Regions from separate parts of the Pseudoalteromonas apostichopi genome, predicted to be linked through region 1. Evidence: predicted binding sites of a transcription regulator. Region 1 holds the regulator's gene; the other holds the start of a gene.
What was found. The regulator LexA, encoded in region 1, represses DNA repair genes until DNA is damaged. The targets are predictions, from matches to a motif close to TACTGTATNNNNATACAGTA.
Positions count from the first base shown of each region.

Region 2: the regulator LexA is predicted to act here: its motif matches at 3,037-3,056, upstream of ruvC (crossover junction endodeoxyribonuclease RuvC).

Region 1 covers NZ_AP028065.1:1,465,510-1,480,530, reverse strand. Annotated here, with positions in the region: gene QUE86_RS06615 (hypothetical protein) at 1-335, opposite strand, end outside; gene QUE86_RS06610 (tellurite resistance TerB family protein) at 463-909, shown strand; gene QUE86_RS06605 (NADPH-dependent FMN reductase) at 913-1,482, opposite strand; gene QUE86_RS06600 (LysR family transcriptional regulator) at 1,616-2,509, shown strand; gene norR (nitric oxide reductase transcriptional regulator NorR) at 2,506-4,068, opposite strand; gene QUE86_RS06590 (NnrS family protein) at 4,225-5,457, shown strand; gene hmpA (NO-inducible flavohemoprotein) at 5,478-6,641, shown strand; gene QUE86_RS06580 (hypothetical protein) at 6,675-7,049, opposite strand; gene QUE86_RS06575 (S41 family peptidase) at 7,042-8,667, opposite strand; gene QUE86_RS06570 (endonuclease) at 8,767-9,426, opposite strand; gene QUE86_RS06565 (VOC family protein) at 9,536-9,889, shown strand; gene QUE86_RS06560 (hypothetical protein) at 9,864-10,589, opposite strand; gene QUE86_RS06555 (hypothetical protein) at 10,748-11,128, shown strand; gene QUE86_RS06550 (PaaI family thioesterase) at 11,136-11,573, opposite strand; gene lexA (transcriptional repressor LexA) at 11,735-12,352, shown strand; gene coxB (cytochrome c oxidase subunit II) at 12,790-13,932, shown strand; gene ctaD (cytochrome c oxidase subunit I) at 13,932-15,021, shown strand, end outside.
Region 2 covers NZ_AP028065.1:3,234,972-3,249,992, reverse strand. Annotated here, with positions in the region: gene ruvB (Holliday junction branch migration DNA helicase RuvB) at 829-1,833, opposite strand; gene ruvA (Holliday junction branch migration protein RuvA) at 1,841-2,461, opposite strand; gene ruvC (crossover junction endodeoxyribonuclease RuvC) at 2,463-2,987, opposite strand; gene QUE86_RS14670 (ABC transporter permease) at 3,125-5,626, opposite strand; gene QUE86_RS14665 (ABC transporter ATP-binding protein) at 5,616-6,335, opposite strand; gene QUE86_RS14660 (arylesterase) at 6,336-6,953, shown strand; tRNA gene QUE86_RS14655 (tRNA-Pro) at 7,059-7,135, shown strand; gene QUE86_RS14650 (DUF4145 domain-containing protein) at 7,545-8,240, opposite strand; gene QUE86_RS14645 (P-loop NTPase family protein) at 8,318-9,349, opposite strand; gene QUE86_RS14640 (hypothetical protein) at 9,490-9,702, shown strand; gene QUE86_RS14635 (hypothetical protein) at 9,809-9,991, opposite strand; gene QUE86_RS14630 (hypothetical protein) at 10,545-10,901, opposite strand; gene QUE86_RS14625 (hypothetical protein) at 10,989-11,396, opposite strand; partial or broken gene QUE86_RS20060 (IS91 family transposase) at 11,812-12,015, opposite strand; gene QUE86_RS14620 (anaerobic sulfatase maturase) at 12,472-13,704, shown strand; gene QUE86_RS14615 (arylsulfatase) at 13,720-15,021, shown strand, end outside.

The DNA of each region.
Region 1 (15,021 bases):
ACCGTTAAAGGTGGCTGATAGGCGCGTGGTTTAGTTGGAAAACGTTCATACTCCTGCACCCCATCAGTCACTCTTAGCATAAATGGTTTGTCTCTACATAAGCGGTTTGCATGGCGCAGTAAGAATACGCTTTGATTGCGAAAGTGCTTGTAGTCGTCAGACTGAATTTCGAGGTGGTAGCGGCCGTCGGCTAATGCAGTTTGGTTATAATGGACTTTCTCGTCAAAATCATAGAGTTTTTCTGTTTCGCCTTTTGCAGCTTGCGCATAACTGCACCCCGCTAATATTAAAAAGGCGCTGATTAATAGTGCTTGTGTACTTCTCACTTCACTCATAAACACTTAACTCCATGTGATTAATACCTTGTTTCATCGTGATGTTGAACCTGAATTAGCATCCATAGTCAAACTAAGGTAACGTTATGTCTTACATGTAGTTTAACACCCAAAAAGGGAAAATGTGATGCTCAATAAAATAAAACAGCTGTTTTCAGCTTTGAACGATACCCAATCTAATATTTCTGAGCATGACCTAAAAACCGCCGTTGCTGCGTTATTAATTGAGGTTATGCGAGCAGATGATGAGTTACAAGATGATGAGCAACAGACCCTGAATGAGACCTTAAAGAAGTACTTTTCTCTTACCGATGAAGAGGTTCAAGAGTTAGTTGCAAGTGCGTCTCAGCACCTTGATGATGCGATAGATTATTTTCAGTTTTCAAAACAAATCAATGCCCAATGCAGTGCCGAGCAGCGTATTGATATCATCGAGCTGTTGTGGCGTTTAGCCTACGCAGATGGCAATTTAGATAAGCATGAAGAAATGGTTATTCGCCGCGTTGCAAGCTTACTGTATGTAACCCACGAAGATTTTATCGCTGCTAAGCTAGCAGCGACAAAACTAAGTTAGCAATTATTTATTTAATTTGCTCGCTACGCTCACAAGTTGCTGGGCAAGGCTCGCAACTTGCTCGGCTGTATCAGCATCGCTGATGCGGCCTTGTTCATCTAGTTTTGTGTGGATAGCAGAAACTGCTAATTGATCAGCAAGTATGATACTGCCAATTCCTGATAAAATATCACGTACGTGATTTAAACCTCGTAAGCCGCCTAAACCACCTGGCGAAGCTGCATAAAGCGCCGTGATTTTATTACGAAATGCTGGAACCGCGCCTTGCTCTGTACGGGATGCCCAATCGATTGCGTTTTTAAGTGGTGCTGTAATTGAACCATTATACTCTGGACTAGCTAATAAAATGCCGTCAGCAGCGCGAAGCTTATCTTTTAACAATTGTGCGCCAGCTGGCGTGCCTTGCGCTTCAATATCTTCATCAAATAAAGGCAAGTTTAAATCGCTTAGTTTTATCACTTCTACTTCTGCACCACTTTCGAGGGCGAAGCGTGCAGCTTCATTAATCAGTTTTTGATTAAAGCTGTCTTTACGTAGACTGCCTGCTAGGGCAATAATTTTTGGTGCTGTCATGATGGCTTCCTTTTTTAAGCTTCACTGTTGTTGATACACTCACGGCTGATACGTTCACTGTAGCAAAAAACAGCTTGCAGAAAAGCCCAATAAACGCAAAACTTATGTGCGTATATGCACACAAGGAGCCGCTATGGCGATTCAATTTGATGATTGGCAAGATGTAAAAGTTGCTTACGAGGTGGCAAGGCTCGGTACGTTAACCGCTGCTGCCGAATCACTGGGGGTTCATCACAGCACGGTTCTAAGACGAATTAATAATTTAGAAGACAACCTTGATGCGCGGCTATTCCACCGCCATGCCCGTGGTTATACAGTGACAGAAATTGGCGCTAAGTTATTTGCTACAGCTAAATCGATTAACGTTGAGCTTGATAAACTTCACAACGATATAATTGCTGCTGACAGTCAGTTGCGAGGGAGTTTATTATTAACCACTGTCAGTGGTTTTATTGATGTGCTGAGTGATGTGTGTGAGCAGTTTCAAAATCTGCATCCACAAGTGCAGCTCGAAGTTATTCTTGATCAAAACCGTTTACGCCTTGATCATGGTCAGGCGCACATCGCTGTGCGAGCAGGCCCTCGCCCTGATGAAGGCGACTATATTGCTCAGCATTTAGCTGAGCTTTCGTCGGGGTTTTATGCCTCAAAAAGTTATATTGAAAAGTACGGCATGCCAAAGAATATTCAGCAGTTACAGCAGCATAGTTTTGTTTCTGGAGTGGCTGGCTATAACGGTAAAGTGCCTTATTTTGCATGGGTTGATCAGCATATTGAATCAGCGCAAATTAAGTTACGTGTATCTGAAACCTCGGAAGCCACGCGGGCTATTGTTAGAGGCTTGGGGATCGGTGGTTTACAGCATGAAGTGGCGAGCCAATACCCTGATTTGCTGCCTGTACTTCCTAAAGAGCTGAGCTGGCCAACAGACCTTTGGCTGGTGACACACCATTTGGTACATCGCACAGCCAAAGTACAAGCATTTAGCCAACTTTTAAAAGCCTATTTTAAAGCGTTAAAAGCTTAAACAGATTTTTTAATGCTAATGCCTAGCCGTTTGGCTAGGCGCACAAGGTTGGCTCTATCAACGCTTAAACTGCGCGCTGTGGCAGCCCAGTTTAGGTTGTGTAGTTCAAGTTGCTGCATGATAAGCTGATAGCTAAAAGCATCGGTTGCCTCTTTGAGCGATAAGCCAGTGATTTTTTGTTCGTTAACAGCATCTGGGCTTGGTGTAGCAATCGCAGTTTTATCAATATCACAATGCTGAGGCTCGATTGTGACAATGCTTTGTTGCCATTGATGTTGCTTTGCTTTGAGTGCAGCACGACTAATGACATGTTCAAGCTCTCTCACATTTCCAGGCCAATCATATTGGCGTAGTAGTAATTGTGTATCAATACTGAGTTTAAGTTGTTTAATGCCAAGCTTTTTAGACGTTTGCTCAATAAAAAAACCCGCGAGTAAAATAACATCGTTATCGCGCTCTTTTAATGGTGCAACATGCAATGGGTAGACGCTTAATCGGTGATAAAGGTCTGCACGAAAGCGTCCTGCAGCTACTTCTTGCTTTAAATCTCGGTTGGTTGCCGCAATCACTCTGACATCGACATAGCGGCTTTGGTCTTCCCCCACCGTTTGTACTTCACCGCTTTGTAAAACGCGTAATAGCTTACTTTGCATAGCGAGCGGAAGTTCGCCAATTTCATCTAAAAATAAGGTACCGCCATCGGCGAGTTGAAACTTACCCTGACGAGCAGTATGTGCGCCAGTAAATGCCCCTTTACTGTGACCAAAAAACTCACTCTCTGCCAAATTTTCAGGTAATGATGCGCAGTTTAGGTGGATCAACGGCATATCACGGCGCTTAGAGTTTAAATGGATATTACGCGCAACCAATTCTTTACCAACCCCAGTGTCTCCTTGAATTAATACGCTAAATTCTGAGGCAGCAACCAGCTGGATATCATTTTTAAGAGTCGTCATGGCTTGGCTATTGCCAATAATTTCAACACCTTCTCGCGTGAGTGCCTCGATATTAAGCTGCTGTGCAACTTGGTGGCTATGCTGTGCGTGTTGCCTAAAGTGCTGCAAGGTCAGGGCATGCTCAACATAGCCTGCTGCAAGTTGTTTCAATTGATTGAGCTCGTTAATAGTTAAAGCGTCAAAGGCATGTTCATCTAAGCTATCAAAGGTTAAAACGCCAAGCAGTTCGCTACTAGCTTTTGTGCTAAATAGCGGCACGCCCATGCAGGCATGAACTGGAAAGTCGCCATGCTGGCTTTCTAATAAGCCGTCATAGGGATCAGGGAGACCACAATCTTTGGCGAATTTAAGGGGCTCAGTACCTCGGCATATTTCAAATAAGCGAGGATGCTCCATAATTTTAAAACGCCTTCCTAACGTATCGTCCGAGAGTCCTTGCTGGGCTACGGGCTTTAATACATCGCCTTGTTTTAATAATAAGGCGACTGCATCACATTCAACCCAATCATTAATGCAACTCAATAAATAGCTGAAATTGTGATCAACACTGCTTGCTTTCGTAAGGGCAAGTGCAACATCAAGAATTGATTTTTTGAGTGGCATGTCAATTTGACCTGAATATGTTTTTTTGATGCTTTTGATAGTGTGTCATTTTGACATTTTTATCAAGTATTTAATTTTAATGTATTGATATTTATTGGTTTTTATTTTTGGCTCGAACTGTGCAATAGCTAAGGAAATTAAACGCTGAGAGCCCTAATGAAAGTCATTAACTTAACTGAACCTATGCCAAGTAGTATTAAATTTTATCAAATCAATCAGTGGCCGTTATGGGCATTAGCATTTAGGCCTTTTTTCTTGGCTGCTAGTGTTCTAGCTGTGTTTGCAATGAGTTACTGGTTATTAATTTTGGCGGGAGTTGCGCATTGGTATTTAGCATTGCCGGCAACCCTTTGGCATGCTCATGAAATGTTGTTTGGCTTTGCTGGCATAGTTGCTATGGGATTTTTGCTAACCGCTGCGCAAACATGGACAGGCGTCCCTAGTGTCAGTGGCATTAAGCTTTGTTTGCTCAGTGTTATCTGGCTTGCTGCAAGGCTTAGTTTTTTTATTGATATTGCTGGGGTCGAACAGCTAAACCTTTATATTGTAAGTATATTGCAGCTAGCATGGTGGCTGGCTGGGATTATTATTCTAGCTGACATGCTGATACAAGCGAAAAGTAACCACAACTATTTATTTATCGTTATCACATCTTTGCTTTGTGCGCTAAATATGATTTTTTTGAGCTTAGTTGTGCTTAATAAAATGTCGCTTGCGCTTAGTGTTGTTGATACTGGCGTGCTGATCATGACTCTTCTAGTTGGCGTTCTAGCTGGTCGAGTCGTGCCGTTTTTTACCGCGCGAGGTCTTAACTTGAGTGAGCAAGTTAGAACGCCAAAGCTTGATAAATTAGTTGTGTTTAGCTCATTTTTTGCCATTACATGGTTCTTTATGAGTCAGCTGTTTTTTAGTGCGATGAGCACTGGTTGGATTTTTGCTTGGCTTGCTAGTTTACATGCCACAAGGTGTGTTTTGTGGTGGCAAAGAGGGGTTTTAAAAGTACCTCTGCTTTGGTCATTGCACTTAGCTTATTGGGCTTTATCTGTGGGTTTAGGACTCATTGCATTAAGTTTTTATAGTGCCAGTATTTTATTCAAAGACGCACTTCACCTGATCACTGTCGGCACCATTGGCTTGATGATAATTGCCATGATGGTGCGTGTATCTCATGGCCATACTGGCAGGGCACTGCAAGTCCCTACGTTTATTAGTATGGCATTCGTATTGATTGCTTTCGCTGCCATTGTACGCTCGGTACTTCCTCCTTTTTTAGGTCACCATCTTACATGGCAGTTAAGTGCTTTGTTGTGGGTTGTTGGCTTTAGCTTATTTTTATTTCATTGTGCGCCCATCTTAGTGAATCGTCGTGTTGATGGTCGCCGCGGTTAAACTCTCTAATAGGAAAAACTATGTTATCTGAAAAAACGATCCAGATTGTTAAAAGTACTTTGCCGTTGCTTGCAGAAGCAGGACCTCAAGTTACTGAGTATTTTTATGATCGTATGTTTAGCTACAATCCAGAGCTTAGAAATATTTTTAATATGACTCACCAGCAATCAGGTACTCAACAATTTGCGTTGTTTAATGCCTTGGCTGCCTATGCTGCAAATATTGATAATTTGGCAGTATTGAAAGGTACGCTTGCGCGTATTAACCATAAACACACCAGTTACCATATTTTGCCAGAACATTACCCCATTGTTGGTGGGCATTTGATTGCAACTTTAAAAGAGTTACTGCCTGAGCAATTTACGCCTGAGGTCGAGTATGCTTGGCGTGAAGCCTATTCCCTATTGGCTGATGTATGTATCAACGAGGAGATGGCGTTATATCAAAAAAACAAAAAGGCAACGGGCGGCTGGTTTGGTACCCGCACTTTCACGATTACAGAAAAACGTATGGAATCTGCGCAAATTTGTAGTTTTACATTAACGCCTACTGATGCAAAGCCTGTTGTAGCGTATTTACCGGGTCAATATTTAGGGATTAAAGTAACGCCAGCGAAGAGTGATTTAACTCAAGTTAGGCAATACTCTTTATCGCAGCAAAGTAATGGCCGCAATTATCGCATTAGCGTGAAAAAAGAAGGTTTAGTGTCTAATTATTTACACAGTTTAAGTGAGGGTGATGAAGTAGAAATTTATCCACCCGCAGGCGATTTTGTGCTTCGTGAAATTGATTCCCCTATTGTGCTAATTTCGGCGGGTGTTGGTCAAACTCCATTGATGGCGATGCTTGAAACATTATTGAGCAATCAACATAGCAAGCCAATCCATTACTTGCATGCTTGTGATAGTCAAACGCAGTTTGCCTTTAAAGAGTATTTATTTAAGCAACAGCAAGCGCACGCTTCATTACATTGTGTTACCTGGTTTAAGGATGGCAAGGGAGGGGACTTTGCGGGCTTAATGGATGTAAATCACATTGCTGATAACTTACCAATTAGCGAGGCTGACTTTTACCTATGTGGTCCAATCGCATTTATGGCAATGATAAAAGAGCAGCTGCTAAGTTTAGGGGTTGCAAGTGAACGAATTCATTATGAGGTGTTTGGACCTCACCAAACGCTATAATGAAAAAAGGCGCAGCTTTTGCTGCGCCTTTTGTTAGTTTACTTTGCACTCTACATTAGGTAGTGGAATACGTAGCTCTTTTTTAGGGTAGTAAAGTAGGCATTGCTCACCTGATTTTTGTAAAACAAATTTCTCAGAAGGAATTGCATGAGCGCCCATAATAGGGAGGCCATCCGGCCCTTTGTTGGTGCCGTGATCAATCAATAGCTCTGAACTTTTAGTAAATACATTGTCGGCTAGTGTGACGATAGCACCACCTTTGGCGGATTGAATAGCCTGCTGTAACTCCGTAATCACACCTGGATTTACGCGAACAAGCGTAGCATCTTGCGGTTGCTCCGCTTGGGTACTTTTACAGCCCGCTAAGCTTGCCAGTAAAGTGCAGGTTAATAACAGTGTTTTATTCATTATTACCTTCCTTCGCTGGTAGCGGACGGGTTAAATCCATATTATTTTTGTAAAGCGGCTGCTTAATTGTAAGTGGTAGCCCTGTTTCTTGAATTGCTTGTGATGTAAAGCTTGGTTGCTTAGCACTTGAGGACTCCACCACAATTGGGCAGGTATTATTTTCAATGTGATAAAGCGCGGTTGCTAATAAGCTCTCTTCGCTATCACCTAGTTTGTGATCAAAGTCATCTGTAACCTCGCAGCCTTTTATGTCCGCATCAAACTGGGGGGAAGGTGTTGGTTTAAATCCATCGGCGTATTCCCCAAAGCCTTTATAGTTTGCGCCTGAAAATTGGATTGTATAATAAGTGGTTGCGCAGTTATGTGTTGGTGTAAAACCATAGGGTTTCCCGCAGGTGGTGCCACCGATTAAGATTACCTCCGCATCAATGCCTTTTAAACCATTAATAAACGCCTCAGATGCAGAGCAGGTGTTATCGGTACTTAACACATACACTTTTGATAAATTTAGATCTGGCAGACTATTACCCGTTGTTCTGTAGGTAGAGTAATCAATTTCAAGGTCGATAAATGGATATGGATCATCTTGCGGCTGTTTGTCGTTTTGAATCGTTTGATAGTAATAGAAATCATCGGTATTAGCAGGACCCGCAACCATATATGCAAGCTGCGATGAAAGCGCTAATAAACCGCCGCCGTTATATCTAAAATCGATAACCAACTCATCAATATTATCAGCTTTGAACTTATTCACAGCACTTATCAGTTCAGGTTGAGCAATGCTGATAAAGCTATTAAATTGCATATACCCAACTTTTGTACCGTTCTCAGTTGTTAAGGTATCAACATTCTGAACGGGCGTTTGAGCAATATTACCGGCTACTAGAGTAAAGGATTTTTCAGTACCATCATTACTGCGTACAACAAAGTTATGGGCGTCACCGGCCGTAGGCCCAAATAGCGCTTCATTTAAAATATCTACGCCTTGTTGGGTATTAGTGTCAATACTAACGTCGTCAACCATTAAAATAGTATCACCGCGTTGTAACCCTGCATTTGCAGCAGGTGAGTCATCCTCTAAATAGGCAACACGTAGCTCTCGTGGCGGAACATTACTGATAAATACCCAGTTAATTCCATAACCTGAAACAACCCCAGATTGAGCTTCTTTAAAATACTCTTCAGTAGGTCTGCTAAAATGAAAGTTATCTTTAAAAGAACCCGAGTCCGTCGTTTCGAATGTTTTTAACTGGTCGAAATAAGCGGCGACAGAGCTGAAATTATCAGGATTGTTGTCTTCTATTTCGTCGTACCAAAGGTAGGTTTCGTCACTCCATGAACGTAACCACATCTTCTCGGTAAACTCAGAGCCAGCAGTATCTGGGTAAGGCTGATTATTGTTATAAGGATCATTGCCTGTTCGTGGTACGGCGCATTGATCTTTAAATTCACTTGATGGCTCAAAAACACCAGCGGTCCAAGTGGGTTCTGAACTTGTTGGTGGCGGGTTTGTTGTGTTGTTATTGCTCGAAGAGCCACCGCCGCCACCGCAGCCAGATAGAGACGCGCCTGAGACTGCTAAAAATATTGCTAAGGCGAGTTTATTATTGTTAAACATATTTGCTTCCTTTCCGATAGTATTTCTTAAAAATTAGCAATTACTGTATCTGAAAGCAATAAATTGTAGCGCCTCAAATGTAAATGAATGTGCTTTTAGTTATAAAGACTTACGGTTACTAATTTCAGCTACTTTGAGCTTCTGCCATGACTCAAATAGCTTACGTTGTTTGTTAGATATTTTTAAGCCATAGGTTTTTTGCATATAAAAGTAGGTATCGGCTATTTGCTTTCTTGCATAAATCGGTGGCTCAAATACACGTTGCTTAAAATCGATTTTTACTGGGCAAGCTCCATAACTGGCACTAGATGTTGCGACTATTCCGTAGCGAAAATTAGAACGGTCTGCATTGATCTCGCCAATAGCTGGAGCGAGGTTATTTATGTCGGCTTCCATTTGACGAAATTTTTCACTGACCTTAATGCAGTTTTTACGTCCGCCATCCTGCCAGCATTGTAATTGATGACCAAACTCCCACGCAGGTACTATATGCTCCCATTCTATTCTTTTTGCTCGAGCGTTTTCGTTTCCTGAGCGGGTAATGGCGTTTCTTGGAATATAACCACAAGCTTCAGGGTCTGGTACAAGCTTTTTACCTTGGCGCTTTATATCGCAGCCACAATATAAGCTTTTACTATTGCTCGGTAGATTCTTAATTAAGTGCTTTTTTGCACTGTAAAAGCTCGAAAATTGTTTAGCGGATACAGGGAAAGTAAAAATTAAACAAAGGGTTAAATATAGAAATAAACGCATATCCATCACATCAGTGAACTACAGGAGCAGCCATTTTAGAGCTACTATTCTAAAAAGGAAAAGTTTTTCAACTCAGCTATAGTTGTTAGGCCGTTTTATTAGAGGAATTACAACTATGTTATTAGGTGCCTTTTCTGTAAGTTTAAATGTGAAAGATATCCATGCTTCAAAGCAGTTTTATGAAAAACTAGGCTTTAAAGAATTTGCCGGCGAAATCGAGCAGCATTGGTTAATAATGAAAAATGGTGAACATTTAATAGGTTTGTTTCAAGGCATGTTTGATAAAACCATGCTGACCTTTAACCCAGGCTGGGATCAAAATGCTGAGGCACTTGTAGAGTTTGCCACTTTTGAGCAATTAGCCGCGCATTTTCAGCAACAAGGGTTAGAAATACAAAAAGCCGGTGACGCGAGTTTTATTATCACCGACCCAGATGGCAACCCTATTTTGATTGACCAGCACGTTTAGCAGGCTTTTTACGTTTTAAGCGAATGTTCTGTAGCAATAAAATAATCCCCGTAATACAAAACAGTACGCTGGTGGCCGAAAAGCTAATTAGAAGTGGGTTATTAAAGTTTTCGCGCTCATCATAATCCATGATGTGTAGCATCCAGAAAAAGTCGAAAATGCGCCATAGGGAGCTGCGCACTGTAATGACTTTACCGGTTTGGCTATCTAAATATAAGGTTGTTGTCAGCCAATCATCAAAACTCACTTGCCAAACATTGGCCTTGTGAGCCACTTCTCTTGGTCCTTTGGTTAACAGCTGTGCTTGCGTGATATTTGCGTTAATAAGTAAGTGAGTTCTCGCGTTTTCAATTATTTGTGCTTTATTCGGCGCAGGCATTTTATCACCTGTTCTGCCATCAAAATTAAAGGAGCCGCTCGGTGCCGTGACTTCTATGATTGGCGACTCTAAAAAGTGGCTGTACTTGATACTTTCAATTTGTTCAAATTGTGCCGTTATTTTATCGATAGAAGCAGAGTAGTCTGACACTAAGAAAGGGTTACTTAGACTGCGATTTGCTAGATGTTTTCCATGCACTTTTTCAAGCGGCAATGAACTCATTACAAGCCCACCTAATAGCCAAAAAAAGATCTGCAAAGCAAGTAAATAGCCTAGCCATTTATGCCCTTTACGAGCATATTTGAACATGCGTTTATTCATTACCACCCCGTTATTATTGTTATATGGGCGCTATTTTAGGTTGTTTAGCTGTATTGCCAATGCGGCAAAATGTCGCATTAACTGTATTCTAGATTTGGTATATATACAAAACTGAGTTAAAGTTTCAGTCGATATCAATAGAGGATAAAAACGAGAGTATGTCGGAAATTCAATTTTTAAATGTAGATCTGGAGCTTGAATCAAAGCACGATATTAGTGCGCTTGTTGCTGATTTGAAGAAAAACGCTATGGTTTTACATTATGACCAAGATGAATACCGTCAACTTGCACGCATTGAAGCAACTGCAGATATCAGCTCTCCAGACAAAGCGATTAACCAGCTTTGCGAATTAATTGAATCTTGCTCGCGCAATGCATTAAAGCAGTGGTTATCTTGTTCAAAACGTACATTTGATTTAGGTTTTGAATCGGGTAACTCGCCAAAGTGCTTTAACCAACCCCTGCATGCAGATACCTTGTTACGTATCTCAGCAATTGGCGCAGGGATTGAAATTACTATTTATCCAGTCGAAAAGTAAACTGAATTTAGCGCTCTACGACTGCTGCGGTCATTCTTGATACGCAGCACAGCTCCCCAGCAGCATTGGTAATTTTGATATCCCAAACAGAGGTGCGCTTACCTAAATGAAGTGGTCTGGCCGTTGCCGTTAATGTCCCTTTTCGAGACGCTTTTATGTGGTTGGCATTAATCTCTTGACCAACAGCATAGAATTTATTGAAATCAATCACAAAGTTAGCTGCATAGCTTGCCACTGTTTCTGCTAACACAACGTTTGCTCCGCCATGAACCATGCCCATAGGGTTATGGTGTTCAGGAATTGCAGGCATGGTGGCCACTAAATAATCATCGCCAATTTCAGTCACCTCAATACCCATCGTTTTCATTAAAGTGCCTTGCCCGGTTACTCCTTGTTCCAAGTCTTTACATTGCTCCAGCGTGATTGGATGGTGCCAAATACTCATTGTGTTTCCTTAACATGCGAATTAAAGCTAATACCTTATGGCATCTTTCATTGCGGTTCAATGTTAGTTTTGTAGCAATATGATGGAGTTAATTTAAATTTGCGATTTTCAAATAACTGTATATACTCACAGTTAAATGTACTGTATGGAAAACCAGTTGTATGCGCCCATTAACTAAACGCCAATCGCAAATCTTAGAACTAATTAAAGTCTTTATTAAAGATACAGGCATGCCGCCAACACGCGCTGAAATAGCTCAAACATTGGGTTTTAAAAGTGCCAACGCCGCTGAAGAACATCTAAAAGCACTGGCAAAAAAAGGCATGATCAAAATGAAGCCTGGAGCGAGTCGTGGTATTCAGTTGATTGAAGAAGATGAACCTGAGCAGTTAGGTTTACCTTTGATTGGCCGTGTTGCAGCTGGTGAGCCAATTTTGGCTCAGGAGCATGTCGAAAGTCATTGCCAAGTTGACCCTACGTTATTTAAACCAGCCGCTGACTTTTTACTACGTGTAAATGGCATGAGTATGAAAGATATTGGTATTATGGACGGTGACTTGCTTGCAGTACATAGAACGCAAGTTGCTGAAAATGGGCAAGTTGTTGTAGCTCGAGTTGATGAAGATGTAACTGTTAAGCGGCTAGAAAAAGCAGGTCGGAAAGTACTTTTACACGCTGAAAACGAAGAGTTCTCACCTATTGAGGTTGACCTTGAGCATGAATCTTTCAATATTGAAGGGTTAGCTGTAGGAGTCATTCGTAACGCTGACTGGATGTAGTTGTCCCTTATTTGGTGCGCTAAATTGACTCAATTTGGTGCGCCATTGTGATTTTGCCACTTAATTAGGATTTGTGAATCCTTACTCTTTATTTAAAGCCTTATATGGCGCAGTTTTCCTCTCTTTTTGTATATTCTTCGTAAACCATAACATTAAATAACGCGCTGATTATAGTTGTTATTTCTGCACCAAAATAAACATTTATTATCACTAAAACTTGCTTATTGGTCATTTTTTAACTAATTGGTTAAAGCAATGTATTAACACCTGATTAATAAAAAGACACAAAAATGTGCGAGGTGTTAGACAGGGGGCCAGTATCATAAGTGAGTTAAAATGATACGTAGTCGCTCTGAACAATAAAAAAAACGAATGGGCACCTTGCTGTATCGCCTTTTCGCTTTGCGTCTTGCAATAGCATCTAAAGGAGCCGTCACATGGGTAAACTGCGTTACGCCTTGTGGCTTATATTGGTTGCACTCCCAGAAATTGTATTGGCAAATAGTCAATACAATATGCGAAAAGGGGTGACTGATATAAGTAATAATGTTTATGAGTTACACATGACGATATTTATTATCTGTTGTGTAATCGGCATCATCGTATTTGCGGTGATGTTTTGGGCTTTAATACACCACCGTAAATCTAAAGGGGCCAAGCCTGCCCAATTTCATGAAAGTACAAAAGTTGAAATACTTTGGACTGCCATTCCATTTGTCATCTTAATAGCCATGGCTGTGCCTGCCACAAAAACTCTCATTGCTATGGAAGATGCCTCTAAAGCTGATATCACAATTAAAGTGACAGGCTCGCAATGGAAGTGGCATTACGAATATATGGGTGAAGATATAGCCTATTACTCAATCCTATCTACACCAAAAGATCAAATAGACAATCAGGCAGAAAAAACGGAGCATTATTTGCTTGAGGTAGATAAACCGCTAGTGCTTCCTATCAATAAAAAAGTCCGCTTTTTAATGACCTCAGACGATGTTATCCATTCGTGGTGGGTTCCTGATTTTGCAGTTAAAAAGGACGCAAACCCTGGATTTATCAATGAAGCGTGGACACGTATTAACGAACCAGGTGTTTACCGTGGTCAATGTGCAGAACTATGCGGTAAAGATCATGGTTTTATGCCTGTTGTGGTGAAAGCCTTACCTGAAGATGAATTTGCTAATTGGCTTGCAGATGCTAAGGAAGAAAAGGCTAATGCAGCAGCCGCTGATGCTGCTTTGCTTGATCAAACATTACCTAAAGAAGAGCTTATGGTCTTAGGTGAGCAAGTGTATATGGCAAGTTGTGCTGCATGTCACCAGCCTACTGGTATGGGCTTACCAGGCGTGTTTCCTGCACTTAAAGGCAGTCCCATTGTATTAGGTGATGTAAAAGATCACATAGATATCGTGTTACATGGCCGCCCTGGTACGGCGATGCAAGCGTTTGATAAGCAGCTTTCAATTAAGCAACTTGCTGCGGTTATTACCTATAAGCGAAATGCATGGGGTAATGATACCGGCGATGTGATCCAACCGAGTCAAATTCAAGCCGCGATTGATGCAGCAGCGGAGGCGAAATAATGAGTAACGTTATTAATGAGCAAGCAACTGGGCATGCGCATCACGATCATCATCATCCTGCTAAAGGTTTTAAGCGTTGGCTTTACACCACCAATCATAAAGACATCGGGAGTTTATACCTGATTTTTTCTCTTACCATGTTCTTGATTGGTGGAGCGATGGCTATGGTGATCCGCGCTGAACTATTTCAGCCAGGATTACAGTTAGTTGATCCGCACTTTTTTAACCAAATGACCACGGTACATGGTTTGATCATGGTATTTGGCGCCGTTATGCCCGCATTTACTGGGCTTGCTAACTGGATGGTGCCTATGATGATTGGTGCACCTGATATGGCACTGCCACGCATGAACAACTGGAGCTTTTGGATATTACCTTTCGCATTTTTAATCCTGTTGGCTTCGTTACTGATGCCAGGTGGTGGTCCTGCGTTTGGCTGGACATTCTACGCACCACTCTCCACCACTTATAGTAACGATAACACTGCACTGTTTGTATTTGCCATACATATCATGGGTATTAGCTCAATTATGGGGGCGATTAACGTTATCGTGACTATCGTCAATCTAAGAGCGCCGGGTATGACTTGGATGAAGCTTCCGCTATTTGTTTGGACTTGGTTAATCACAGCATTCTTATTGATCGCTGTTATGCCTGTTTTAGCTGGGGCTGTCACTATGGTGCTGACAGATAAATACTTTGCAACAAGCTTTTTTGATGCAGCCGGTGGTGGTGATCCTGTGATGTTCCAGCACATTTTCTGGTTCTTCGGTCACCCCGAAGTGTACATCATGATTTTGCCAGCCTTTGGGATTATTTCGACTATTGTGCCGACCTTCTCACGCAAAAAGTTATTTGGCTATGCTTCTATGGTGTATGCAACCTCATCCATTGCGCTGCTGAGCTTCATCGTTTGGGCACATCATATGTTTACCACAGGCATGCCTGTAGCCGGCGAGTTGTTTTTCATGTACGCCACAATGCTCATTTCTGTGCCAACGGGCGTTAAAGTGTTTAACTGGGTAGCCACCATGTGGCGCGGTTCAATTAGCTTTGAAATTCCGATGATGTTTGCCATCGCCTTTATTG
Region 2 (15,021 bases), 1.8 Mb from region 1:
CCAGATTGAATTTTACAAATACTTTTATGCATATTTTTACCTTAATAATAAGTCACTAGAGTGACGCTTAAAAGCAACCAAAACAATCGAAAACACGACGTTTATTCATAAATTACGCATAAACACCCAAAAGTACTTTTGCAAATCTACTACAGAATACTTAAACTAATCCTGAATACAGAATATGAATTTTATAAAAACCACTCTATTCATGCAGTTAAAGAGAAAATAACCACAAAGCGAACAAAAAGAAAACAATAGAATTTTTTGCTCACATTAGTTTTTTTAATCTGAAAATTAAATTTTTCTAGTTTGAAGAAAAATCCATCATTGCGTATTATTTACCTATACCGAGCTAGCAACCTCATGAAAGTTTCTTTCATTAAGCTCCGTTTTTAGCAATATGAAGTTTCGTATTGCTCTAGGTTTACTGAAATCAGGATAAAACCTTCTTTTAGTAGACCGTAGTTCCCTGAATTACTTCCTTCAACTTGTTGTTTGCCCGCATCCTTATGCGGGCTTTTTTTTGCCTGCGCAAACGTCAACGAGAATACCTATCAAAAACTTAACAGCATGTGAATTACAGGTGTTAGATGACTCTTGCCGGTATGCGGTATGCGGTATGCGGTATGCGGTATGCGGTATGCGGTATGCGGTATGCGGTATGCGGTATGCGGTATGCGGTATGCGGTATGCGGTATGCGGTATGCGGTATGCGGTAAAATCTATATTGCCATTTAAAAAGTCAACTTATCTCTATTAAAAAGCAGCCCTCTCGAGCTGCTTAATACTTATAACTTAAAGCTTTTGTAACTAACCTGAGTTTTGTTATTTATCTGGGGTTAGTCCAAAGTGCAAGTAAGCGATGTCTGATACAAGTCGTCCGCGCGGGGTACGTTGTATAAAGCCTTGTTGAATTAAAAACGGTTCTATTACATCTTCTATCGTTTCTTTTTCTTCGCCTATTGCAGCTGCAAGGTTATCAAGGCCAACTGGGCCGCCCATAAATTTTTCGATAATAGCTAATAGGTATTTTCTATCCATGTAGTCAAAACCGCTTTTATCGACATCAATCATATCGAGGGCTTGCTCTGCAACCGATGCGTTAACTTTACCGTCAGATTTAACTTGCGTGTAATCACGAACACGGCGTAACAAACGGTTCGCTATTCGCGGTGTGCCACGTGAGCGCTTGGCTATTTCTGTGGCTCCTTCATTGCACATAGTTAAATCTAAAAATCTTGCTGAACGAGCAACTATTTTTGATAAATCTTCAACCGAATAAAATTCTAAACGCTGCACTATGCCAAAACGGTCTCTCAGTGGTGAGGTGAGTGAACCTGCACGGGTTGTCGCACCTATTAAAGTAAATGGCGGTAAATCAAGTTTAATTGAACGTGCGGCTGGGCCCTCACCGATCATAATATCCAGCTGATAGTCTTCCATTGCTGGATACAAAATCTCTTCGACCTGCGGGCTCAAGCGGTGAATTTCGTCAATAAACAGTACGTCACCTTCTTCAAGGTTAGTTAAAAGAGCAGCTAAATCGCCAGCTTTTTCGAGTACTGGCCCTGACGTTGTTTTAATATTAACGTTAAGCTCGTTGGCAACAATGTTTGCAAGTGTGGTTTTACCAAGACCCGGTGGACCAAATATTAATAGGTGATCCAGGGCTTCGCCACGATGGCGAGCCGCCTCGATAAATATTTCCATTTGTTGCTTAACATGCGGCTGGCCAGTGTAATCTGTTAACAGTTTTGGCCGTATGGCACGATCAACACTGTCTTCGTTACTTTGTTCACTCGCATCTATTAAGCGATCTGCTTCTATCATGGTTTACTCACAACATTGATTTTAGAGCTTCTTTAATTAGAACCTCTGTCGTCATATCTGGTTTGTTCACTGCTTTCACCGCTTTTTGTGCTTGCGGTAGCTTATAACCTAACGCCACAAGTGCAGAAACTGCATCATCGGCAGCATTATTTGCCACTAGGGTATCATCACTTGCAGGCTCAATGACGGCATTATCGCTAAATGGTGTAAATAAGTCATTACCCCAATCTTTCAGTCTGTCTTTCATTTCGAGTACTAAGCGCTCAGCAGTTTTTTTACCAACCCCCGGAAGTTTAACCAGTGTGGTTGCATCTTCATTGTTTACACAACTTACAAATTGCTGTGCTGACATACCCGATAAAATCGCAAGTCCTAATTTTGGTCCTACGCCATTAGCCTTTAATAGCTCTCTAAATAAAGCGCGCTCTGTTTTATTGTTAAAACCAAATAATAGCTGGGCATCTTCACGTACCACAAAATGGGTATAAATAATCGCTTGCTCACCTACTGCGGGTAAATCATAAAAGCAGGTCATAGGCATTTGTACTTCGTAGCCTACACCACTTACTTCAATAAGAATTTCTGGCGGCTGTTTTTCAACAAGTAAGCCATTTAATCGACCAATCATATTACTTCCTTAATCGTCCTCTTACGGTTTTGCTCGCACTGCCCGCAAGTTTAATTAAATTTTGTTCTGAGTGTGCATGACATATAGCAATTGCTAGAGCGTCAGCGGCATCGGCTTGAGGAGTGCCTGGCAGCTTTAAAATATTCTTTACCATATGTTGTACTTGAGACTTATCGGCTCCGCCATTACCCACAACAGCTTGCTTGATTTGCCTTGCTGAATATTCATAAACTGGCAGCTCAGCCATTGAAGCGCCAACAATGGCAGCGCCACGAGCTTGACCAAGTTTTAGTGCCGAATCAGGGTTATGTGCCATAAACACTTTTTCGATAGCAAAGCTGTCTGGGGAGAATTGCTCTACCAATTGACTGATCCCTTGGTAAATCATTTTTAAACGAACAGGAAAATCGTGATCTGCCAATTTTATGCAACCACTTCCTAAATAAGTGAACTTAGCACCTTGGTGAGCAATCACGCCGTACCCTGTTAATCGTGAACCAGGATCAATCCCTAAAATAATCGCCAACTAACTGACCCATCTATTATCATTATTATCTGTGTTAATAATGCCAGAGCACTGTATAAATTACCAGTAACCAATTGCAATTCATAAAAAATGCCCGCAATTGCGAGCATTTTATAAACGCGTTTTTAGTTAGAATCTTATGCCAGTGAGCGTAATAAGCCTTGGGTATTTTTTCGCATTGTGCGCGCTATCATCAAATAACCCAAACACGCCACAAATAGGCCTCCTACTGCTGGGCCAATAAGCCAAATATGAGGATGGAATTTACCTGCTAATTCGAACATCTGTTTTTGTACAATTAATAAAGCAATATCACTGACAATGGCAGCGACTAAGCCTGCCGTAACCCCTAATAATAAAAACTCATATAAGGTGGCATTTTTAATTAAACGCCCTTTAGCACCTAAAGTTCTTAAGATGACAATCTCTTGCATACGCTCACCCAAACTTGCTTGTACTTGTGAAATAAGCACTAAAGCTCCACAGGCAACGACAATTGCTAGTACAAAACCAATCGCTAACGATACTTGCTCTATTGTTGATCGAATCTGTTTAATAAAGCTCTCAACATCAATCACATTCACTGTTGGGTATTGACGCATTAACTCATTAAATTCGCGTTTTTTATCCGCTTTTACATTCACCGATGAAATATAAGTAGCAGGAAAACTGGCTAGCACATCAGGACTTAAAATAATAAAGAAGTTAGGTTTGAGTGTCGTCCAGTTAACTTTTCGAACACTGGTAATTTTTGCATCGAAAGACTGTGCACCTATTAAGAAAGTAAGCGTATCACCTATTTTTACATCTAAGCGTTTAAGCATAGACTCTTCAACCGATGCCTCAGCCACTGAGTTTTCACTAAACCATGCACCGTCGATAAGCTCGTTTTGATTTGGCAAGTCCTTGCGCCAAGTTAGATTTAGCTCACGGCCAATGCCAGAGCGAGCTTCTTCGTCTTTCTTTTCGTTATCTTCTTGCGATACTTCGCGGGCAACCAGCTCACCATTAACGGCGTTTACACGGCCACGAACAACAGGGTAAAAATCAGACGTTGGCATATCATTTTGCGCTAAGAAACTAGTAATAGGTTCTAGTTCTTGCTCAGTAATGTTCACTAAAAATGAATTAGGTGCATTTTCTGGAAGCTGTGACTGCCAATCCGAGATCATGTCGTTCTTCAATACAATTAAAAACAGTAACAATTTTATAGCCAATGCAAAGCTAATTAATTGTACGGCATTAACGTTGGCACGCTTTTGAATTGATGCTATCGCCAATGACCAACTATTACCTGGGCTTAAACCGAGTTTGCGACCACCGCCAAAAATAACCTTTGATAAAGCAAATAACACCGCAATTAAAAATGCAGTTGAAAGAAACAAAATGGCACTTATTTTGATGTTATTACTAAACAACCACATGAGTAAAAACACAGTAAGCGCCGACATAGCCAAGTGTACTTTACTAACCAATAAACGGTCGCCTAAATTACGGCGCAGCACGCGCAGCGGAGGAATATCAAATAAATCGAGTAGTGGTTTAATAGAAAACATTACCGCACAAATCACGCCGGTGCTAATAGCAATAATCCAAGGTTTAGCAGATGCACTTGGTGGTGCTGTGCCCATGGTTTGTGCTAAATAATCTGTTGCAACTGCTTGTAAGCCATAACCAATCAGTAAACCAACTATGACCGACATTGAACAAACAAGGCTCAAGTGAAGTAAATAGATTTTACGTATCATAGCGCGGCTTCCGCCCAGCGTTTTCATCATGGCAACCGGGTCATATTGACGCTCACAATACCGTTTTGCCGATACCGCAATAGCAACAGCGGCTAAAATAATGCCAAGTAAACCAGCTAGCAATAGATAACTCTCGGCACGATTTAAACTATTAGAAATAGGAGACTGGCGGTCTTTAACACCATACCAACGCTGGTTTTCTTTCATTTGTGGTTTTAACCACGCATAGAAGGTATCTAAATTGTCTTTGCTGCCAGCATAAAGCTGACGATAAAACACTCGACTACCCGGCTGAATTACCTCTGTAACAGCTATGTCTGCTTCATTAATTAAGATTCGCTGGCTGCTTGAAAACACATTAAACGGTGCATCAGGCTCTTCGGCTACAACATGACTAGCAGTAAACGTAGCAGCGCCAAGCTCTACTTTATCGCCCACTTTAATGTTTAACGCATAAAACACTGATTCACTTAACCACACTTCACCACGACTTGGGATATCAGCAGTTACTTGTGGTTGATCAGTCAGGCTAGTTTTTACTTTTAACTCGCCTTTTAACGGATAGGTGTTTGATACCGCTTTCACCGAGCCAAGCTGCATTTCGTCACCAGCAAATAACATGGTATCGAAATAGGTTATTTTAGCGGTACGTAAGTTTTCTTGGTTGGCTTTTTCTAAAAACTCGGCAGGTAAAGCATGGTTACTTGCTAAAACGCGATCAGCAGCAATAAAGGCACTGCTTTTTTCTTCAATACTTTGACCAATTCGGTCGGTAACCATAGACAGTGTTAAAACAGTGAGAACAGCTAAGGCAATTGCTGCACTGATCACTGTTAACTCACCGCGTTTAAACTCACGTGAAAACAGTTTTAGTGCTAATTTAGCCCACATTCGCTTGCACTCCTTCGCTTTCTTTTACAGTTACTAACTGCCCTGCTTCAATGTGTAAAATTTGCTGACACTTTTGTGCAAGCTGCTCATCATGCGTTACTAAAATAAGTGTCGTGCCGTGCTCTTTATTTAATTCAAATAATAATGACTCAATTAATTTACCGTTTTTGCTATCAAGGTTCGCTGATGGTTCATCGGCAAATAAGATTTTCGGTGTACCAATAAATGCACGCGCAATAGCTACACGCTGCTGCTCACCGCCAGATAATTGCGATGGGTAATGGCCAACACGGTGACTTAAACCTACTTTTTCAAGTAGCTCAAGCGCTTGCTGTTTCGCGTCTTTACTACCGGCAAGTTCAGCCGGTAGCATCACGTTTTCAAGTGCTGTTAAGCTTTGTACAAGCATGAAAGACTGAAACACAAACCCCACTTTTTCGGCGCGAAGTGCCGCGCGTGCTTCTTCGCCTAATTCGTGCAAAGCAGCACCATCTAAATAAATACTGCCGCTAGTTGATTGGTCAAGTCCGGCTAACAAACTTAATAAAGTAGACTTACCCGAACCAGAGGTGCCCACTACTGCAACTGAGTCACCCGACTTGACATTAAAGCTGATGTCACTGAGGATGGTCAGGTTGCCCTCAACCGTGGTGACCGTTTTAGAAAGTCCTTTAACTTGAATGATGTTTAATTGAGAAAGCGCTGACATATGATGCATCCAATCCTACGTTTTATATTCGTTTTACTGTTAGTAATCAAACCACTTACGGCAGCAGCTGACAACACAATTTTAATTTTAGGTGACAGTTTAAGCGCCGCATACGGCCTTAAACAAGAACAAGGCTGGGTTAAATTGTTACAAGATAAGTACGATGAAAAAGACCAATCTGTATATTTAGTAAACGCTAGTATTAGTGGTGAAACTACCGGCGGCGCCTTAAGACGACTCGACGCGTTACTAAGTGAATTTGAACCCACTCATGTGCTTATTGAGCTTGGCGGAAACGATGGTTTACGTGGTTTCCCTATTAAACGCCTGCAAACTAACCTACGTGATTTAATAGCGAAAAGCCAACAAATTGGGGCGAAAACCGCCATAATGGAAGTACAAATTCCACCAAACTATGGTCCGCGTTATACCAAACTTTTCACCGATAGCTTTAAAACTATTGCTGATGAAACAGATTCTGAGCTCATGCCTTTTTTCATGCTTAATATTGCAGGCCGTCCTGAGCTTATGCAAAACGATAACCTCCACCCTAACGCCGATGCTCAACCATTAATACGCGACTTTATGTACAAAACGATCAACGATTGGCTAGATTAACCACTAGCCCATTGATTTAATACCGATTGCCTGAACAATAAACAGGCAATCGAACTGCGCTGATATTGATTTTTATAAAAAAAGCCGTACTATGGCTTGCAACGTCGGCATATAGCGCAGCTTGGTAGCGCACTGTCATGGGGTGTCAGGGGTCGCAGGTTCAAATCCTGCTATGCCGACCATCTTTTCCCCTTTTATATCAATGATATAAATCATTTTATTTCATATATTAGCAACTGCTAATTTGTATTATTTTTGTATTATATTTGTATTATCCTTCTTACATAAGCCACACTCTTTCCCAAATCTCACATTACTTAATTTAATATTATCGTACAAGATTAATAGATATTGCTGGGATGATTTGACCCCCCTAATAAGGTAAGAACATACTATATAGCGATAGTGTTTACTGTGACTTCGTGGTCTGATGTTGTTTATTTTGGTTAGATATAATGTGCAATCAAAATGAGCTGCGTAAAGCTTTAAAACAAAATACCAGCAACATTCATAGCGTCATCAAACAGACTTACACTATTAACCTCTATTGCAGTAACGATCATTCAGCGGCTTGGCCGCTGCAATGATTTGTTAATGCTTACTACGTTTTTCAAGTTGTTTTTCTACTCCTACTTGTACAATTCTCTCAAGCCTTCTTTTTCGTTCTTCTCTAAGTACATACCACTCTTTCAATAACATCTCGATTAGACCTAGCAATAGTTCAGCCTCTTCAGGATCAACTTCAACCATTAAGTTTATGTCTTTTTCCATATGGGCACCGATATTGCCAACTTTACGAATAGTATCAATACTTTCCCATACTAAAGGATCGATTTTATCTTTAATAGATTCTATTTCTTCGATAAGCCGTGCAGGTTTGACCTGCCAGAAATCTCTAATAATACCCTGTATACAGCGCCGAGCTAAAGTTGCTGATGCTTTGGGACTTAAATCTCGTATAAGGCATGCTTCTTCATAGTCGGCAAGAATTGCTTTTGGAATATAATTCGGAAAGGATTTCGCTGAAGAAGTTGGAACTAATTGCCAATGTTTAATTAGGTCGCCTGTCCTATAACTTCCGTAATCATCAGTTGTTCTTTTGTGAAGCCATATTTCAAAAGTTACTTTCTTACACTCTGGATTCGGGCAAACAATGAACCTTTTTAAAAGCCGAAGCTCACCATCACTATTGTCGATATATAAATCAGTTAATTCTACTTTTTCATCGTTTTTAGTAATCGTTGTTGGCTTACTACAATGTGGGCAAGTCCATGAAAAATTTGACATCTTTCTTCCTTAAGTTTTATGTACAAAAATCATACTAATAAAAAAACTAATCTATATAAAGTGTAAGACTGATCAAATCATAAATATTTATCTGGTATACCTAAAATCCTCAACATTTCATTTTTTACACTCAGTAATTCATGCGCAGGAAGTGAGTTAGGCGCTTTATGAAATATACTATACCCCTTAGCATATCTTTCTCGGTAATTATCATATGCATCTGATGTATAGCTATTCATAAATTGAACATTGGCCAGCTTCCCCAAAGTATTAAATAACTCTAAAAGTGCTTCTTGGTCCTGTTGATCTTTTTCTTGCTGATGATAGAAATAATCTCTCACTTCCTCATAATCATCTGCATTTTCATCTAGTAAACCATGATAACTAGGGCTAAACGCATAGTCTGTTGACACAGCAACCATCAACAAGGCGAGTTTTGTCTTAACATTTTTTTGCTCTGCCAACCTACTGGATAAATTAGTAACATTATTGAAAGCCGTTCTATTACGAATATTGTCTTCATTAATTTTAGCTGGAGCTATAATCAAGTCAGGTTCAAGTTCGTCAAAATAATCTATCGCAAGCGTACGGTTAATATCTAAGAATACGAAGTCGTAATTTTCTATGATAGGTTTTAATGATTCTGGAGACGAAGAGTAAGGAAGGTTTAAATGATTTGTGAATCTCATATTATTTGATTCATCAACTTGGATAGTTCTTGGGAATGGGTAGTTCTGCTTAACTGACATTTCACCAAACATTGCACTTCCATTTCGATCCGATATTACTAAAACTTCATATCCATCTGCCATAAGAGCAATACTTATATCAATTGTAAGCAGAGTATGCCCTGCACCTCCTTGGCCGCCATAAAAACTAACTAATTTACCGAGTTTGCCCTGTTTATTTGGTGGGTAAGGTAAACCGTGCTTCAAACAGAATAGTTCTAAAGTCGCTGGGGGTATTCTTAAACTGCTACTTGCTGATAAAGGAGCTTCATATCTTTGCCATAACCTTAGGTTCTTATAAACACTATCGGCTGCTTGTTGACTTGATAACCCTAATTTTTTACGCAAACCCCTTAAGTTTTCTGGTGTTATTTGGTTCATTTACTACGTCCTTTTAATCTGAGAACAGCCAAAAACGAATTTCAGGACGTAATTTGTACCATAGGACGTAAATCTTTTCACTTTTTACCTTACAAAATCACTTGTATCTTTTCCTCAACGAAAACAGCAGGGAATACCAAATGCAAAACAACAAAGCGCTACAACTAAAAAACGAACTAGATAAAAATATTTACCAAGCAGAAGCAGCAATCAATGCACTGTGTATTGAAGACCACTTTGAGGCAATGGATAAAGATACTCTCGCAGGCATGCTATGGGTGCTATCTGAGAATATAGAAAAGATAAAACGAAGTGTGAGGAAAATGTCAGTAAATAAAAACCCGCTTAATTAGCGGGTTTTAATAAAAAGTCTTAGTATGAATTAACAGAAGATATTTAGAATACTCTATACCTAATAATCGCATGCTAAAGAAATATAATTTGGATCCAAATATTAAACTAGCGCTTTATTTCTTCAATACTTCTCAATTCAATTAACTTACCAGGGTGTTTTCCTTCGATTATCTTCAAAGCCATCATATCTGATGTTGCTTCTACAGTTTTTACACAGCCAGTTTTACCGCCCGCTTTACCATCCTTTTTGATTTCGTAATACGCGTATGAAACTTTGTACTTTGCCACGTTTTGATTTCCTAAAATGTTATATTGATTTAACTTAATATGGTCAAAATTTATAAAACCAATAAAAAAGGTACAATTAAATTTCGATTTCTTCTTTAAAAATAAATATTAGGAATTGTGATGCTTGCAACTGTCGGCACTCGTCAAACAACAGCTTGGTGATATTTTTCGAGCGAGGCGTTACAGGAAACAAATTGCCAAAGAAGAAGGTGCTCTTCAGCAAAAATAGAGTGATTGAATTAGCGAATAACTTTTAAATTTGTAAATTTATTTTCGGGGTAGGTAATAGTTGTCGGAACGTTCACTTTATAGAATTTAGTCTATGCCACCAAGTGACCGCATCCGTTTCTAGAACACCAAAAGTAATTATTTAGAATTATTACTCTAACTTGTTTTGGGGCAAAGGCGAGTTATATTTATAACACGCCTTTGGACAAAAATAAGTTAGAGTATTTATTCGGTAACACCCTATAACTGGCTATAATACTGAGCGAAGCGAAGGGAGCCTCCTTATTTTTGTCCCTAGCGAGCGGAGCGAGTGTTAATGCGTTAGTTATATGCCACTGCTACAAACAACCTCTTTTTCTGTAACTTGTACAAATACACGCTTGTGGAATTCGTTGCTAGTGACATAGCCGCAGGTTCCCGAAAGTGTCACACCATCCAGCTTAACAATATGGTATTCGTAAACGCCGTCATTTTGCTTCAAAGAATAGTGAATAGTGTTTTGTTGTTGCCGGTAAACCTTACCAAAATCCAGTCCTGAGTTGGGTAAGGTTATTTTTACTGACTCAATATCCGAGTTAGTGTTGTTAATTAAGGTAACACTCGGTAATACGAAAAAAGTTAAATAGTAGGATGCTGCAACACAGACACAAATAACTAGGGTGTATTTCACCAGTAATTTCATTGTAATCCTCGTGGCATATAACGCCCAAATAACGGGCTAATAAAGCTTGGCTATAATTGTGAGCGCAGCGAACCAAGCCAAGCTTTATTAGTCCGCGTTGATTTGCTTGTTAGCTGTAATTTGCCAACTATTTAAATAAAAGAATGCAACGCCATGTACACTACCTATTAGCCCGGCTATAAGGCTTATTGGTAATGAAATAGTAAATATATATTTAATCACTTGCCACCAATTGGCACCCAGTAATGGACCACCCGCAGCCATAACTTGAGAAGATATACTCCAAAGCCAAAATGTCGCTGCCGCAACAAATGCCCATTTAAAACCATCAATAGCGTAAAGCTTTATAGTCGCTTTGCCCTCAATCAACAACTGAGCAAGAACAGATGAACGGTAAGATACTAAAGCCGAGATTGGAACTAACACAAATAATATTACAGGTAATGCGCCCCACCATTCAGAAGCCAACAGCATTCCAAGTGATGACCAAAACATCAATGTAATTATTCCATTTATTAATCCGATGCTTCGACTATTCACGATACTTCCATTACAGCTAACATTTTAGTATTTATGCAACACGCAGTTTGTGTTGCATAATCGCTTGTTGGACTGAGCCGCTACCTGCTCGGTGTGTCAGAGTTGGTGTTGTTTATGCTATGGGAATTTGCTTTTTCTGGCCTAAGCGATATCAAGCCAACGTTACTGGCGAGCCTATCGCATCTAAGCTATCCCTGCTTTACTCAGCGTTTATTATGCTTCCATTACACCTAAATTTGCCTTAAGAAGCAATTATATTTTTACGCACACAGAGGTCGTTAGCCTGAGCAATTAAGCAGGTTAACTCATTGATTTTAAGTAGCAAGCAAGGCTGCTAACTCGTTCGCACTATTTTATTTGTCGGCGTATCTTAATTCATCACACCAATAAATCGTAAAATACCCACCTTGCATGACTAGCAAGGCCAATGCGGTATTAATGGTTCTTGCTCTGTTTTTGGCTTCATTAGTTTACATGCGGTGGATACATTAGTCCTTATCTGGGCTAACTTTCGCTTGCGACACGCATTAGCTAAATAGCCGTAGTGTCGAATGCGCATAAACCCTTTAGGCAATGTATCTACACCCGTGATTTACAGCAAGACGTAAATATTGCTGTAAGCCTGCTAAGTAATATCATCTAACTCATCTTGGGGCAAAGGCGAGTTATGTTTATAACTCGTCAATGGACAAAAATGAGTTACGCATCAGGTTCCGCTCATGAAATTTCGCGACTTTCAAGTTTGATTAAGTTCTATTAATTGGGCTTCCCTGTGTATTGCGCACATCCAAATTTGTAAAACTCTGGAAACCCACACTGCCTTTTACTTTAAAAGGTTTTTCAAACCCTCAAAAATAACTAATCAATTTGGGCTTTCTGAGGGCTAGAAAAGTTTTTCTGAACTTTCTTCTTTCCATACATCAATTTATATAAATGCTGTGAATAAAAATTATAATTTTTATATATATCAGTTGAATAAAAATAAATTCGTACTAACCTTAAAAGGTACATACATGATAATGGAATATTTATGAGTGGACTTCATACCACCGTCAAGGTTGTAGGTTCAAAATGTAATTACGATTGTGAATATTGTTTTTACTTAGAGAAAGATACCCTTCTGAAATCTAATAAGTCGATGCAACAGGATACTCTCGAAGCATACGTACGTAATTACATTAATAGTCAAAACACACCCGAGGTTGAATTTGCTTGGCACGGCGGTGAACCCACATTAGTTGGGCTTAATTTTTTTGAAAAAGCTGTCGAATTTCAAAGAAAATATGCAGGCCAAAAAGTTATTAAAAACACCATCCAAACTAATGGCTCCAAATTGAATAGCGATTGGTGTCGTTTTTTTAGAGAAAATAACTTTCTTGTAGGAATTAGCTTAGATGGCCCCGAATGGCTACAAGCAAAATACCGTACTAAACAAGGTAAGAGCGTATTCAACGAGATCCTCAGTGCGATTAAGCTTTTACAGAAAATGAATGTGCAATACAACGTATTAGCTTGTGTTACTAAAGAGTATTGCCAACATGGTGAAGAAATTTATACCTTTTTTCGTAAGCATAAGATTAAACATATTCAGTTTTCCCCAGTTGTAGAATCACTACCCTCAAAAGATGAACAATCTCGAGGTCAGCACTTTGCCAGTAATCTCATTTTTTCTACTGCTAAATCCTACCAACAAAATAAATATAACCCACTTTCTTGGGCTGTAGATGCAAAGGAATACGGAAAGTTTCTTGTCGATATATTTAACCTTTGGATCAAAGAAGATGTAGGTGAGGTTTTTATTTTAAACTTTGAGCAGGCGTTAACTCAATATATTGGTAACCCCTCACCTAACTGTATTCACGCAAAAAATTGCGGCTCATCTTATGCAGTAGAGGCTAATGGCGACGTTTATTTTTGTGATCATGTTGCTTATCCCGAGTCAAAAATAGGTAATGTGATGACGAGTTCTTTTCAAGATATTGCTTCAAATAATAAAGATATTTTCAATAAAGAATCTCGTTTATCTGAACGATGTAAAAAATGTAATGTTCGTCAGTTATGTAATGGGGGTTGCCCTAAACATCGTTACCTTGCAGATACTGGCGAGTATGAGAATGTTCTGTGCGACGGGTATTTTCATTTTTTCAACTCAATCCAAAAGTATTTACATGCTATGACTCAATTACTGGCTAACGGTTACCCTGCTAGTTATGTCATGCAAGCATTAAATGGTCCGTTAATTCTGAAATCTTCTAACAATTAAAAGGGATAAAACTAAATGGATATAATTAAAAAATCAGTGGTTTTAACTAGCGCACTCACTCCATATATAGCCAGTGCTGACACACCTGATAGAACTCAGCTTCCAATTCCGGATGTAAGACCTCAAACTTACTCTCAATTAGATGTTAGAGATGTACAGCGACCAGATCCAACATCCCGTGTGAAAGCACCAGATGGAGCCCCCAATGTACTTGTAATATTACTCGATGATGTTGGTTTTAGTCAGTCATCATTGTTTGGTGGTGCTGTTGACATGCCAACGCTAAGTGCGCTGGCTAAACAAGGCTTAATGTATAACCAATTCCATACGACTGGCGTTAGCTCCGCTACGCGCACAGCAATATTAACAGGACGTAATCATCACCAAAATAACATGGGCTCTATTGCCGAGACAGCAACAGCTTTTCCTGGAAATACCGGTGTAAGACCTAATTACATCGCAGCATTACCTAAAATTTTGAAATACAACGGTTATAGCACGGCTATGTTTGGTAAAAACCATGAGATCCCAGCATGGGAAACAGGTCCAGCTGGGGTTCAAACCTTATGGCCGAAAGAAGTCGGGTTTGATAAGTTTTATGGCTTTTTTGGTGGGGAAACGGACCAGTATCAACCAGTATTAATTGATGGTATCACTCGCATAAAAACGCCACGTAAGAAAGATTATCATTTTACTGAGGATATGACAGACAAAACCATTGAATGGCTAAATTTAGAACAAAGTTATAATGCCGATAAACCCTTCTTTATTTACTATGCGCCTGGCGCCGTACATGCGCCGCATCATGCTCCCAAAGAATGGATTGATAAGTACAAAGGTAAGTTCTCAATGGGCTGGGATAAATTGAGACAAGAAACATTTGAGCGACAAAAAGCAAATAACATTATTCCGAAAAATACGGTACTGCCGCCCATGCCAGATTTTGTTCCTAGATGGGATTCGCTCACTGCTGACGAAAAGCGTGTATTTGAACGACAAATGGAAGTATATGCTGGCTATTTAGCACATACGGATCATGAAATAGGTCGAGTTGTTGAAACACTTAAGAAAAATGGCGAGTTCGACAACACCCTAATTTTCTACATCGTAGGGGACAATGGAGCAAGTGCAGAGGGGAATAGAAATGGTAGCTTCAACTCGCTAGCTTTCTATAATGGCATTGACGAACCGTCTTCATATGCTCTGGAAAATATCGAAAAACTCGGTGGGCCAGAAAGTTTTCCACATTACGCTTCAGGTTGGGCTGTCGCTGGTGATTCGCCTTTTGTATGGACTAAGGGCATGGCATCAGATTAT